DNA from 4 places in the Streptomyces sp. NPDC093065 genome. Region 2 is predicted to be linked to each of the others. Evidence: riboswitches for the same ligand, from Rfam matches in the RefSeq annotation. Region 2 holds a riboswitch; each other region holds the start of a gene.
What was found. Region 2 has a riboswitch for cyclic di-AMP ahead of rpfA (resuscitation-promoting factor protein RpfA). Riboswitches for the same ligand answer to the same signal wherever they lie in the genome.
Positions count from the first base shown of each region.

Region 1: another riboswitch for cyclic di-AMP. It lies ahead of ACIQFU_RS29950 (M23 family metallopeptidase); the one in region 2 lies ahead of rpfA (resuscitation-promoting factor protein RpfA).
Region 3: another riboswitch for cyclic di-AMP. It lies ahead of ACIQFU_RS10875 (peptidoglycan DD-metalloendopeptidase family protein); the one in region 2 lies ahead of rpfA (resuscitation-promoting factor protein RpfA).
Region 4: another riboswitch for cyclic di-AMP. It lies ahead of ACIQFU_RS14845 (C40 family peptidase); the one in region 2 lies ahead of rpfA (resuscitation-promoting factor protein RpfA).

Region 1 is NZ_JBIVPJ010000021.1:29,761-32,988, reverse strand. Features, by position in the region: gene ACIQFU_RS29960 (M16 family metallopeptidase) at 1-452, shown strand, start outside; gene ACIQFU_RS29955 (M16 family metallopeptidase) at 449-1,837, shown strand; cyclic di-AMP (ydaO/yuaA leader) riboswitch at 2,029-2,193, shown strand; gene ACIQFU_RS29950 (M23 family metallopeptidase) at 2,206-2,970, shown strand; gene ACIQFU_RS29945 (GntR family transcriptional regulator) at 3,102-3,228, shown strand, end outside.
Region 2 is NZ_JBIVPJ010000014.1:96,835-100,062, reverse strand. Features, by position in the region: gene ACIQFU_RS23905 (transglycosylase family protein) at 60-1,073, shown strand; cyclic di-AMP (ydaO/yuaA leader) riboswitch at 1,257-1,423, shown strand; gene rpfA (resuscitation-promoting factor protein RpfA) at 1,427-2,158, shown strand; gene eno (phosphopyruvate hydratase) at 2,389-3,228, shown strand, end outside.
Region 3 is NZ_JBIVPJ010000005.1:4,672-7,899, forward strand. Features, by position in the region: gene ACIQFU_RS10870 (tyrosine-protein phosphatase) at 25-822, opposite strand; cyclic di-AMP (ydaO/yuaA leader) riboswitch at 1,247-1,404, shown strand; gene ACIQFU_RS10875 (peptidoglycan DD-metalloendopeptidase family protein) at 1,409-2,359, shown strand; gene ACIQFU_RS10880 (SGNH/GDSL hydrolase family protein) at 2,594-3,228, shown strand, end outside.
Region 4 is NZ_JBIVPJ010000007.1:124,378-127,605, forward strand. Features, by position in the region: gene ACIQFU_RS14835 (helix-turn-helix domain-containing protein) at 1-708, opposite strand, end outside; gene ACIQFU_RS14840 (ATP-binding protein) at 925-1,437, shown strand; gene ACIQFU_RS14845 (C40 family peptidase) at 1,408-1,881, opposite strand; cyclic di-AMP (ydaO/yuaA leader) riboswitch at 1,913-1,983, opposite strand; gene ACIQFU_RS14850 (hypothetical protein) at 2,491-2,799, opposite strand; gene ACIQFU_RS14855 (ATP-dependent Clp protease proteolytic subunit) at 2,808-3,228, opposite strand, start outside.

The DNA.
Region 1 (3,228 bases), on a different contig from region 2:
CCGCCGGGTTCGGCCTGCTGCGGCTCGCCGGAGCGCCCTCCCTGGGGTGGCTGGACGTGAAGACGTCCGGCGACGTCGAGGTGCCGGTCATCGAGGCCGCCGTCGACGAGGAGCTGGCCCGCTTCGCCGAGGAGGGACCCACGGCCGAGGAGATGGAGCGCGCCCAGGCCCAGCTGGAGCGCGAGTGGCTGGACCGCCTGGGCACGGTCGCCGGCCGCGCCGACGAACTGTGCCGGTACGCCGTGCTGTTCGGCGACCCGCAGCTCGCCCTCACCGCCGTGCGGCGGGTGCTCGAGGTGACCGCGGAGGAGGTCCAGGAGGTCGCCAAGGCCCGCCTGCGTCCCGACAACCGCGCGGTGCTCGTCTACGAGCCCACCGCCCCGGCCGACGAGACCGACGCCGACACGACCGACGCCGGCGCCACCGACGAGAACGAGGAGGCGGCCAAGTGACCGAGCTCGCCACGATGGAATTCCACGCCCGGCCGCAGGCCGGCGAGCCCAAGCCCTGGGCCTTCCCCGCCCCCGAGCGCGGCAGCCTCGGCAACGGCCTCACCGTGCTGCGCTGCCACCGCCCCGGCCAGCAGGTCGTCGCCGTCGAGGTGCTCCTCGACGCCCCCCTGGACGCCGAGCCGGCCGGTCTCGACGGCGTCGCCACCATCATGGCGCGCGCCTTCTCGGAGGGCACCGACAAGCACTCCGCCGAGGACTTCGCCGCCGAGCTGGAGCGCTGCGGCGCCACCCTGGACGCGCACGCCGACCACCCCGGCGTCCGGCTGAGCCTGGAGGTGCCCGCCTCCCGCCTCGCCAGGGCACTCGGCCTGTTCGCCGACGCCCTCAGGGCGCCCGCGTTCGCGGACGGCGAGGTCGAACGGCTGGTGCGCAACCGGCTCGACGAGATCCCGCACGAGCTGGCCAACCCGGCTCGCCGCGCGGCCAAGGAACTCTCCAAGGAGCTGTTCCCGGCCGACTCCCGCATGTCGCGCCCGCGCCAGGGCACCGAGGAGACGGTCGCGGCCGTCGACGCGGCGGCCGTACGCGCCTTCTACGAGCGGCACGTGCGCCCCGCCACGGCCACCGCCGTGGTCGTCGGCGACCTCACCGGCGTCGACCTCGACGCGCTGCTCGGCGACACCTTGGGCGCGTGGACCGGCTCGGCCGCCGAGCCGCGCCCGGTGCCCCCGGTGACCGCGGACGACCGGGGCCGGGTCGTCATCGTCGACCGTCCCGGCGCCGTCCAGACGCAGCTGCTGATCGGCCGCACCGGCGCCGACCGGCACGACCGCGTCTGGCCCGCGCAGGTGCTCGGCACCTACTGCCTCGGCGGCACCCTCACCTCGCGCCTGGACCGCGTCCTGCGCGAGGAGAAGGGCTACACCTACGGCGTACGGGCGTTCGGCCAGGTCCTGCGTTCCGCGCCGGACGGCACCGGCGCCGCGATGCTCGCCATCAGCGGCTCCGTCGACACCCCCAACACCGGTCCCGCCCTGGACGACCTGTGGACGGTGCTGCGCAAGCTCGCCGCAGAGGGGCTGACCGACGCCGAGCGCGACGTGGCCGTGCAGAACCTGGTGGGCGTGGCGCCGCTCAAGTACGAGACGGCGGCGGCCGTGGCGAGCACACTGGCCGACCAGGTCGAGCAGCACCTGTCCGACGACTTCCAGGCGACGCTCTACCGGCAACTGGCCGCCACGGGCACCGTGGAGGCCACGGCCGCGGTCGTGAACGCCTTCCCGGTGGACCGCCTCGTGACGGTCCTCGTCGGAGACGCGGCGCAGATCAGGGAGCCCGTCGAGGCCCTCGGTATCGGTGAAGTCACCGTGGTGGCCGCCGAGTAGCGGCACACGCGTGTGACGGCCCTGGTGACCGGAGTGTCACCAGGGCCGCCGTTTGTCCGGATTGGGGCAGTGGCTGCCCGTCTGCCCTGTGGCGTGCGCTACAAAAAGCTTGTTGCGTTTGAGGATTGAACGCAGCCGCGCTTAGCGTCTTCCGGGCTGTTCGTCACGCAGTGCGCCGCATCCGCGGCACCGGACAGTCATCGCCGAGTCCCCGTACGGCGCGAGCCAGGGGAGCCGGGGACCCACCGCAGTCCCTGGGGTGAATCGGACGCCCGCGCGCACCGCGAGGGGGCCCGTAGGAGACCTTCCACCTCCGAACCCGTCAGCTAACCCGGTAGGCGAGAGGGAAGGAAAGGACAAGCCTCTACATGGCGTTCACGCGCGCCACCGGGAAGCACCGCCGTACCGGCCGGGTGCACCGCACCACCGCCCGCGCGGCGGGAGTCGCGGCCCTCGCGACCACCGGCGTCGTCGGCTCCCTCGCTGCTCCGGCGCTCGCCGCCGAGCCCGAGGTGGAGCAGAGCGGTCTCACCCCGGTCGTCACCATCGGCGACTCCGTAGCCGACGAGATCGACGCCCAGGCCGTCGCCCAGAAGCAGGCCGCGGTGGACGCCGCCGCCCGCGAGGCGGCCAGGGAAGCGGCCCGCGAGCGGGCGGCCGAGGCGGCCAAGGAGGCGCGCGAGGCCAAGGAGCGCGCCGCGCGGGAGGCGGAGCGCAAGCGTCTCAACACCTTCGTCGCGCCGATCACCGCCTCCTACGTCTCCACCGCGTACCAGGCCGGCAGCTCCCTGTGGTCCTCCGGCAGCCACACCGGCATCGACTTCCACGCCTCCAGCGGCACGACGGTGCACGCGGTCGGCGTCGGCACCGTCGTCGAGGCCGGCTGGGGCGGGGCGTACGGCAACCAGGTCGTGATCAAGATGCACGACGGCACGTACACGCAGTACGGGCATCTGTCGTCCATCGGCGTCTCGGTCGGCGAGTCGGTCGAGCCCGGCCGGCAGATCGGCCTCTCCGGCGCCACCGGCAACGTCACCGGACCCCACCTGCACTTCGAGGCCCGCACCAGCCCCGAGTACGGCTCGGACATGGACCCCGTCGCCTACCTCCGCTCCCACGGCGTGAACGTCTGACCGACGACGGCGTCCGAAAGCCCCGGCTTCCCGAGCCGGGGCTTTTCGCATTTAATATCGCTTGATTGGCCCGGGGTCGCTCAACACGCGTCAATCGTCGACGTTTCACGGGGGTCAAGGGGAGGTCGGTCATGCGTATTCCGGCGCATTCGGTGTGCACGGCGATCCGGGACGACATCGTCGCGGGCGTCCACGGCCGCGGGAGCCGGCTCACCGAGGAAATCCTCGCCCGCCGCTACGGCGTCTCCCGCGTCCCCG
Region 2 (3,228 bases):
AACGTGGTGTCGAGCGTCATCCGCCGCGTGGTCCCCGTCGTCTTGTGAAAGGTCGTCGCATGCTCTCCGGGAACGGTCGTCACCGCCGCCCCCGCCAGGCACCCGCTCTGGTCGTCGCCGCCGGAGTGACCGGCTCCGCCATCGCGATCCCGCTGCTCGGGGCCACCGGCGCCCACGCGGCCGGCTCCGCGAACTGGGACCAGGTCGCCGAGTGCGAGACCGGCGGCGCCTGGAGCCAGAACAGCGGCAACGGGTACTACGGCGGCCTGCAACTGTCCCAGGAGGCCTGGGAGCGGTACGGCGGCCTCGACTACGCGCCCAGCGCAGACCAGGCCAGCCGCTCCCAGCAGATAAGGATCGCCGAGAAGATACACGCGGACCAGGGCATCGCCGCCTGGCCGACCTGCGGTCTGCTCGCCGGCCTGGGCAACGACTCGGGGGGCACGAGCGGCGGCTCGGGCGCGACCGGTGACGGTGCGTCGGAGGGTTCGGACACCTCGGGCAAGACGGACACCCCCAAGTCGTCCGAATCACCCGACTCGTCCCAGTCGGCCGACTCTGGTGACTCGTCCGGCGCGACCGAGACGCCGGAGGCGACGTCCGGAGAGCCCTCTTCGTCCCCTTCGTCCTCCTCTTCCCCCTCCGCCTCGCCGTCGTCTGACGCTTCCTCCGATGCCTCCGGCGACTCGCGCGGCGGCGCGGACCAATCCGTCAAGCCGGACGCATCGGCCGAATCCGGCTCCTCCGGCAGTGCCGAACCGCAGGGCGTCGAGGGCTCGTCCGGCTCGGGCAAGCACCGTGGCGGCAGCGCGGAGGAGGGTGCGACGGAGGAGGGCCGTACGGACGCGACGACGGGGCGGCACGCCTCGCGCGACGGTGACGAGGGAGAGGCCGAAGTCGGTCGTTACGTCGTCCGCACCGGCGACAGTCTCTGGGCCATCGCCGACACCCTTGAGGTCACCGGCGGATGGCACACGCTGTACGCCGACAACACGACGGTCGTCGGCGCCGACCCGGACCACATCCTGCCCGGTCAGACGCTCACGGTCACGGGCGAATCGGGCGAAAAGTAGGGGGAGTTCGCGTCACGGTTAGAGGCTGTATGTCCCTTTTGGATCTCGTGAGAGATAGGTCTCAGAAGCCGTGATCGTCTTTGAAAATCCGCGGAGCGCGTGTCTACGGTCATGACCGCTCGCCATCGCGGGCCCCGACAGCCGCAACGCCGAATCCTGCCAGCGGCCGTACGGGAACAGTCGTCGCGTCAAGCGCCGCAGGCAGGAGCGGGGGACCCAAGGTAAGTGCCGCACCGGGCAGTTGAGCCGGAGCGGCTAGGGGTGAAGCCGAGTTCCGCGAGGAACCCGGCCGGGCAACTCAACCGGCCCGAACCCGACAGCTCACCTCGCAGGCGTCGGTGAGGGGATCAACCATGCTGTTTTCCGGCAAGGGCAAGCACCGTCGTCCGTCCAAGGCCACCCGTGTCATCGCCGTCGCCGGCGTCACCGGTGCCGCCGTCGCCGCCCCGCTGATGGCGGCCGGCAACGCCTCCGCCGCCACCGCGTCCGAGTGGGACGCCGTCGCCCAGTGCGAGTCCGGCGGCAACTGGTCCATCAACACCGGCAACGGTTACTACGGCGGTCTGCAGTTCTCCGCCTCCACCTGGGCCGCCTACGGCGGTACGCAGTACGCCTCCAGCGCCGACCAGGCGAGCAAGGACCAGCAGATACAGGTCGCCGAGAAGGTGCTCGCCGGCCAGGGCAAGGGTGCCTGGCCGGTCTGCGGCACCGGCCTGTCGGGCGCCGCGTACACCGGTGGCGGCTCGGGCAGCGGTTCCGGCAGCTCCGAGAGCTCGCAGAGCCAGAGCAGCGGCTCCACCGCCGAGCGCTCCACCGAGCAGAAGGCCTCCCGCTCCTCCGAGCGTCCGGCCGCCGAGCCGAAGGCCGAGAAGCCCGCCGAGAAGAAGAAGACCGTCACCACCCCGACCGGCAAGAAGGTCGAGAAGGGCGACGGCGAGTACAAGGTCGTCAAGGGCGACACCCTCAGCTCGATCGCCGAGGAGCACGACGTCAAGGGCGGCTGGGCGAAGCTGTTCAAGCTGAACGGCGACATCGTCGACGACGCCGACCTGATCTACCCGGGCCAGCAGCTGCACCTGAAGTAAGCGGCGGCGGCTCCCGCCCCGGTGCGTGTTCCCCCGTACGCACCGGGGCGGGACTTTTCATGTTCCGCCTTTGTTCCGTTCGGAAACAATTTACTCTCGGTTCTGTCCAGCGGGTGGGCGATCGGCTGGCCGATCGCCCGGAGCCGGTTAGGCTCGGTCCCGCAGAGCCGCCGCGGTCCTGCGGGACCCGCGCGTCACACCGAAGCGTCACATTGAAGAAGGAGATGCTCGTGCCGTCCATCGACGTCGTCGTAGCCCGGGAAATCCTGGACTCCCGAGGCAACCCCACGGTCGAGGTCGAGGTCGGCCTCGACGACGGCAGCACGGGGCGTGCCGCCGTTCCGTCCGGCGCCTCCACCGGTGCCTTCGAGGCCATCGAACTCCGTGACGGCGACCAGAGCCGTTACCTCGGCAAGGGCGTCGAGAAGGCCGTGCTGGCCGTCATCGAGCAGATCGGCCCGGAGCTCGTCGGCTACGACGCCACCGAGCAGCGTCTGATCGACCAGGCCATGTTCGACCTGGACGCCACCGACAACAAGGGCTCGCTCGGCGCCAACGCCATCCTCGGCGTCTCCCTCGCCGTCGCCCACGCCGCCTCCGAGGCCAGCGACCTGCCGCTCTTCCGCTACCTGGGCGGTCCGAACGCGCACCTGCTGCCGGTGCCGATGATGAACATCCTGAACGGCGGCTCGCACGCCGACTCCAACGTGGACATCCAGGAGTTCATGATCGCCCCGATCGGCGCGGAGTCCTTCTCCGAGGCCCTGCGCTGGGGCGCCGAGGTCTACCACACCCTCAAGAAGGTCCTGAAGAACAAGGGTCTGGCCACCGGCCTCGGCGACGAGGGCGGCTTCGCCCCGAACCTCGGCTCCAACCGCGAGGCCCTCGACCTCATCCTGGAGGCGATCAAGGAGGCCGGCTACACCCCCGGCGAGCAGATCGCCCTCGCGCTCGACGTCGCCGCGTCCGAGTTCTACAAGGACGGCTCCTACGCCTTCGAGGGCAAGAACCGCACCGCCGCCGAGATGACCGAGTACTACGCCGAGCTGGTCGAGGCGTACCCGCTGGTC
Region 3 (3,228 bases), on a different contig from region 2:
GCCGTCCGCGAGCGGGTGGCTCAGTCAGTCCACCATCCGCTCGCGCAGCCGCTCCCGGGTGCCCGGAGAGAGCCGCAGCCCCTGCTCCAAGTAGGCGTCGACGCCGCCCCACGTGTCCTCGATCGTCTCGAAGGCCGCGGCCAGGTACTCGGCGCGCGCGTCGAACAGGGGGCTGAGCAGCTCCATGACCTCGGGGGAGTAGGCGGAGGCGGCGGAGCCGCTGCGGCGCACCTTGTAGCGCCGGTGCGTGGCGTTCGACTTCAGGTAGTCCTCGACGACGGCCTCGCGCTCGACGCCCAGCGCGAGCAGGGTGACCGCGACCGACAGACCCGCCCGGTCCTTGCCGGCCGCGCAGTGCATCAGCGCGGGGACGCTGTCCTCGGCGAGCGCGTGCAGGACCCGGGAGTGCTCGGCCGTGCGCTCCGTCATGATCAGTCGGTAGGAGCCGACCATCCGGTCGACACCCTTGCCGTCGGCCAGGATGTCCCGCAGCTGGTCGAGGTCTCCGTCGCGGACCATCTTCCAGAACTCGGCGCCGTCGGCCGGGTCGCTCAGCGGCAGATTCACATTGCGCACGCCCGGCAGCTCGACGTCCGGGCCGTCGAGCTTCTGGTCGGCCGCGTTGCGGAAGTCGAAGATCGTGTGCAGGCCCAGCGAGGTCAGGAACGCGGCGTCCTCCCCCGTGGCGTGTGCCAGGTGGCCGCTGCGGAACAGCACCCCCTGTCGCACCCGCCGACCGTCCACGGTCGGCAGTCCGCCCACGTCCCGGAAGTTGCGCACCCCGGTCAGCTCGGGTTCGGTCGACGGGACCTGCTGCGTCACGGGGACTCCTCCCACTCCGCCCCGCCGTCGCTGCTCGCCGGCGGGCACCACTCGACGATACGGCATGACCGATGCGCGAAACCGTTCGAGGAGGGGCATTGTGGGCCGGTAAAGGCATTCTGTCCGAATTGGCGGCTTGGTTATAACTGGCCCTGAAATGGCGGAGGGTGGGAAAGGGGCGCGTGAGCAGCGTCATATCCGTGACCGAGCGTTGTCCGTCATGTTCACGTAATTCGACTGCTTCTCAAGGGCATTCAGAGAAAGCGGTGCGACGGAAATCGACGCAGGGTTACCGGTTGTTCCCGTAAAGGATCAATCGAAACGCCCGTCGCGGGAACCTCTCGCTTGTCCCTGCGCGTCCTGGTCCCTTACGTTCACCACCGATCCGGACGGACGCCTAATCCTGCCGCCGACCGGAGCCCGCACTCATCCACCACCCGTACACGGCAGGAGCGGGGGACCCACAGGTAGAACTGCCTGTTCCGGTTCCCGGAACGGCTTGGGGTAAAGCCGCGTTTCGGCGCGGCCGGGCATCTCCAGCCCGCACCCGACAGCTCACCTCGCAGGCGCCGGAGAGGAATTCGCCATGCCCGCGAAGGGTAAGCACCGCCGTACCAGGGCCATGCGCCTGACCCGCACCATCGCCGTCGCCGGAACCGGTGGCGCCGCGCTCGCACTCCCGCTGATGGGCGCCGCCTCCGCCAACGCCGCCCCCGCGCACTCGGTTTCCGAGCAGGCCGTGCAGTCCATCGCGACGTCGGCCAAGAAGTCCGCCGCCGGCGGTACCGAGAAGAACTCGGATTCCCGGACGTACACCGTGAAGAGCGGTGACTACCTTTCGAAGATCGCCGACGACCAGCACGTCGACGGCGGCTGGAAGAAGCTCTACGCGGACAACCGCGAGGCCGTCGGGTCCGACCCGTCGCTGATCCACCCCGGCCTCGAACTGTCGATCGCCGGCCAGGCCGCCAAGTCGTCGGCGCCGTCCTCCGCGCAGTCGCAGAAGCCCGCCGAGAAGCCCGCCGCCGAGAAGCCGGCCCAGAAGTCGACGGACGCGGCGAAGACCTCCTCGGACGCCTCCGGCTCCTCGGAGTCCTCGAACACCGGCACCCAGTCCACGGGCACCACCAGCGGCTACACCTCCCCCGTCGCGGGCGGCACCGTCGGTACCCCGTACCACCAGTCCGGCAGCATGTGGTCCAGCGGCTACCACACCGGCACCGACTTCGTCGTTCCGACCGGCACCTCGCTGAAGGCCGTCGGCGCGGGCACCGTCGTCTCGGCCGGCTGGGGTGGCGCGTACGGCAACCAGGTCGTCATCAAGCTCGACGAGGGCCACTACGCCCAGTACGCCCACCTCTCCTCGCTCTCCGTCTCCGCCGGTCAGTCGGTGACGGCGGGTCAGCAGGTCGGCCTCTCGGGCGCCACCGGCAACGTGACCGGCCCGCACCTGCACTTCGAGATCCGCACCACGCCGGACTACGGCTCGGACATCGACCCGGTCGCTTTCCTGCGCTCGCACGGCGTCTCCGTCTGACGACCGGCTGACGCAGCCTCCGCGCCCCGAAGGGCGGACCCCGATCCCCGGGTCCGGCCTTCGGTGTGTCCGGAGACCGGTACCTGCGGACCCCGTCGTATTCCGGAATTGACGAACACTTTAGGCGTGGCCTTTCTCACCGCCCGTCAATCCCTTCCTACGGTCGCGTAGGTCACATTCCAAGGTGAATCATGGGCCGACGTGGCAGACGATTCGAAGAGTGACAGCAGAGCAGTGATCGGGTCGTACGTGGCGGTGGGGGACAGCTTCACCGAAGGCGTCGGCGACCCCGGCCCCGACGGGGCGTTCGTCGGCTGGGCCGACCGACTGGCCGTACTGCTCGCGGACCGGCGCCCCGAGGGCGACTTCACGTACACGAACCTCGCCGTGCGCGGCAGGCTCCTCGACCAGATCGTGGCGGAACAGGTCCCGCGGGTCGACGCCCTCGCGCCCGACCTGGTCTCGTTCGTGGCGGGCGGCAACGACATCATCCGGCCCGGCACCGACCCCGACGAGGTCGCCGAGCGGTTCGAGCAGGCGGTGGCCGCGCTGACCGCCGCGGCCGGCACCGTCCTGGTGAGCACGGGCTTCGACACTCGTGGGGTGCCCGTCCTCAAACATCTGCGCGGCAAGATCGCCACGTACAACGGGCACGTCCGTGCCATCGCCGACCGCTACGGCTGCCCGGTGCTCGACCTGTGGTCGCTGCGCAGCGTCCAGGACCGCAGGGCGTGGGACGCCGACCGGCTGCACCTGTCGCCGGAGGGCCACACCCGCGTGGCGCTCCGCGCCGGACAGGCCCTCGGCCTGCGCGTCCCGGCCGACCCGGACCAGCTCTGGCCGCCCCTGCCGCCCCGCGGCACGCTGGA
Region 4 (3,228 bases), on a different contig from region 2:
GTCGAGATCAGAAGTGCTCGAAAAAGAGAAGATTACGAAAGGGCCGGTGACACCGATGTGCGCCCCGGCGGCGAACGGCAGCACCTGGAGCCGGACATGGGGGAGCCGCGCGGCCTCGACCAGTCTGGTCAGTTGACGGTCCATCACCCCCGGCCCGCCCACCTCCCGGCGCAGCACCGCCTCGTCCAGGACCGCGCTCAGCGCCAACGGCGGCTGTGCCCGCAGCACGTCCTGCCGGGCCAGCCGGACCTCCACCAGAGTGTCCAGCCGCTCCTCCGGCAGTCCGTCCACCGCGGCCCGCGTCACCGCGCGGGCGTACTCCGGCGTCTGGAGCAGGCCGGGGACCACGGTGGTCTCCAGTGTGCGCATGGCGCTGGCCTGCGACTCCAGGCTGATGAAGTCCCGGTAGGTCGGGGGCAGCACCCCGCGGTAGGCGTGCCACCAGTGGTTGCGGCCGCCCGCCCCGTCCTGGTGCGCCAGCGTCACCAGCAGCCCCCGCAACTGCTCGTCGCGCACGCCGTAGACGTCCAGCAGTAACCGCACGTCGGCCGGTTTCGTGCCGCTCGTCCCGGTCTCGATCCGGCTGACCTTCGACTGGTGCCAGCCCACGAGCCGGGCCGCCTCGCCGCTGGTGATGCCCGCCGCTGTGCGCAGGGCGCGCAGTTCCGCGCCCAGCTTCCGGCGGCGCACCACGGGACCGTGCTGCATGGGACAACTCCCTTACTCCTTATGAGCCGCCCAAATACGCTCTGCCGTCGCAGAGTTCACCGCTTCGAGCGACAGATATATGCATATCTTGGTGGATCGCCGCCCTTCGCGGGCCTGGTGATGGCAGTCTGGCGGCGAAGCACCAGTCCGGGACCGTACTCGAACCATCCGCTCCGTGTCGGGCCTGCGGTCCCGTGAGAAAGGGACGACGTCGCCATGGCAGACCATCTGGAAGCATCCGTCACTCTGCCGAGCGATCCCGCCTCGGTGGCCGCCGCGCGGACCTACGTGGTCGGCACTCTGGCGGAATGGGGGCTGCCGGCCGACGCCGACCTGTCCGAGACCGTCCGGCTCGTCGTGTCCGAACTGGCGACCAACGCGGTCCAGCACACGTTGGGGCAGTCGCCCACCTTCACGGTGGACCTGGTCCTCGACCGCGACGAGCGGCTGCGCGTCGGTGTCACCGACAGCCATCCGCGCTTCCCCAAGCGCCTGCCCGCGGCCGTGCAGCAGGACAACGGGCGGGGCATGGTGATCATCCGCTGGCTGACCGCCGAGTGCGGCGGCAGGCTGAGGGTCCGGCCCACAGGCGAGGGCGGCAAGACCGTCTCGATCGAGCTGCCCTGGACGCCCCCGGACCGGCCGGCCGCACCCGCGGGGGTGACGGCGGCCCAGAACGCCGTCACCCCCGCGGGCGGACTACTTGACCCGGCCGTACCAGACGCTTGACGTCCAGATCTTCTCCAGGCGCACCACGGCGCCGGTCTTCGGCGCGTGCCAGATCCTGCCCTTCCCGGCGTAGATGCCGACGTGGTAGACGCTGCTGCCGGAGTGGAAGAACACGAGGTCTCCGGCCTTGCGGTTGGTCACGGAGACGCGGCTGGTCTTGTTGTACTGCTGGGCCGCCGTGCGCGGCAGTTTCTTGCCGGCCTTCTTGAACGAGTACAGCGTCAGGCCGGAACAGTCGAACCGGGAGGGGCCGGTGGCGCCCCATCGGTACGGGGCGCCCTTCTTGGAAGCCGCGATCTTGAGGGCTTTCGTCGCATGGCTCGCCGCGGCCGCCTCGGCGGCGGCACCGGGGACCACGACGGAGCCGCCCACGGCGGCGAGGGTGAGGGCCGAGGCCGTACCGGCACGAGCCATCAGGGACGGGACACGATTGAGCGCGGACATGCGCAACCCTTCGTCAGCCGCCTGTGAAGGATGACCTGTCGGATTCGGGCTGGCGAAGTTGCCCGGCCGCACGTGTGCGGCTTCACCCCAAGGGCCGCTGGGACCGGTGCCTCTCGCGGAGGCGGCCGGTCCGGCGACCCGTCGTGCTCGGGTCCTCCACTCCTGCCGATCCACTTCCCTTGCGACCGGTCGTCCGGACGGCGGCAGGACTCGGCGTCCGCCCGGACCGCCCCGCCGCTGCGGCGGGGGCTTGTCGTCAGTCACGGATCTTGTCCCGCCCCACGGGGAATTCCCAACGGAACGTGCTCTTTGTGTTGTTACGTGCCGTTCATCCGTTCGGGTTGGCGCCCTCCCGTCCGAGGAGTCGTCGAGTGCGGCGGCGGCCCCGGGACCAGCGGCGCAGCGGCGCGATCCGCAAGCCGTGGGCACGGGCGCCGCAACTTCGACCGGTTGCGAATCGGAGGTGTTCCTACGCCGAAAGGGGGTACGCCGTTTGGTCCGTTTCGGAACAGTCCGTTTCGGATCGGATTCAGATCGGATCCGGCTTGTTCCGGCTCGGGCGATACGGCTCGGGACGATGCGGCTCGGGACGACGAGGCGCCGGCCTTCTCAGCTCCCGGAACAGGGCGGAAGGCCGACCCGTGCCGTCCGCCGCTCGCCGTCCAGCACCCGCAGCGCCCGGGCCAGGGTGGTGGCGTGCACCTCCGTCTCGCCGCGTCGGTGCATCAGCGCCAGCGCGTCCCGCAGCGCCGTCGCCTTGCCGACCAGCGCCTGGGCGGCCCGCAGTCCGCGGTACGTGTCGCCGTCCCGCCCGGGGTTGATGCGGCCCAGCAGGTCGACGACGTCCAGATAGCGGTCGACGACCTCCGCCTCGGCGCGGGTCAGAGCGGGCAGCGGCGGCAACTCGGGTGGCAGCACCGGCCCGGTCACCTCGCGCCGGGCGTGGCCGACGGCGTCCTGCGGTCCGGCACGATCCGGTCCACCAGGCCGTATTCCAGCGCCTGTTGGGCGTCGAGGATCGTGTCCCGCTCGATGTCCGCGTTCACTTGCCCGGGAGTGCGGCCCGTGTGCCGTACGAGGATCTCCTCCAGACGGGCGCGGATGCGGACCAGTTCGGCGGCGTGGACGGCCAGGTCGCTCGCCTGTCCCTCCACCGGTTCGGTCAGCGCCGGCTGGCGGATCACCACCCGGGCGCCGGGCAGCACGGCACGCTTGCCCGGGGTGCCCGCCGCCAGCAGCACCGCGGCGGACGAACCGGCCTGTCCGAGGCAGGTCGTCGCCACGTCGCAGGTGACGTAGCGCATCGTGTCGTAGATCGCCGTCATGGCGGTGAAGGAGCCGCCGGGG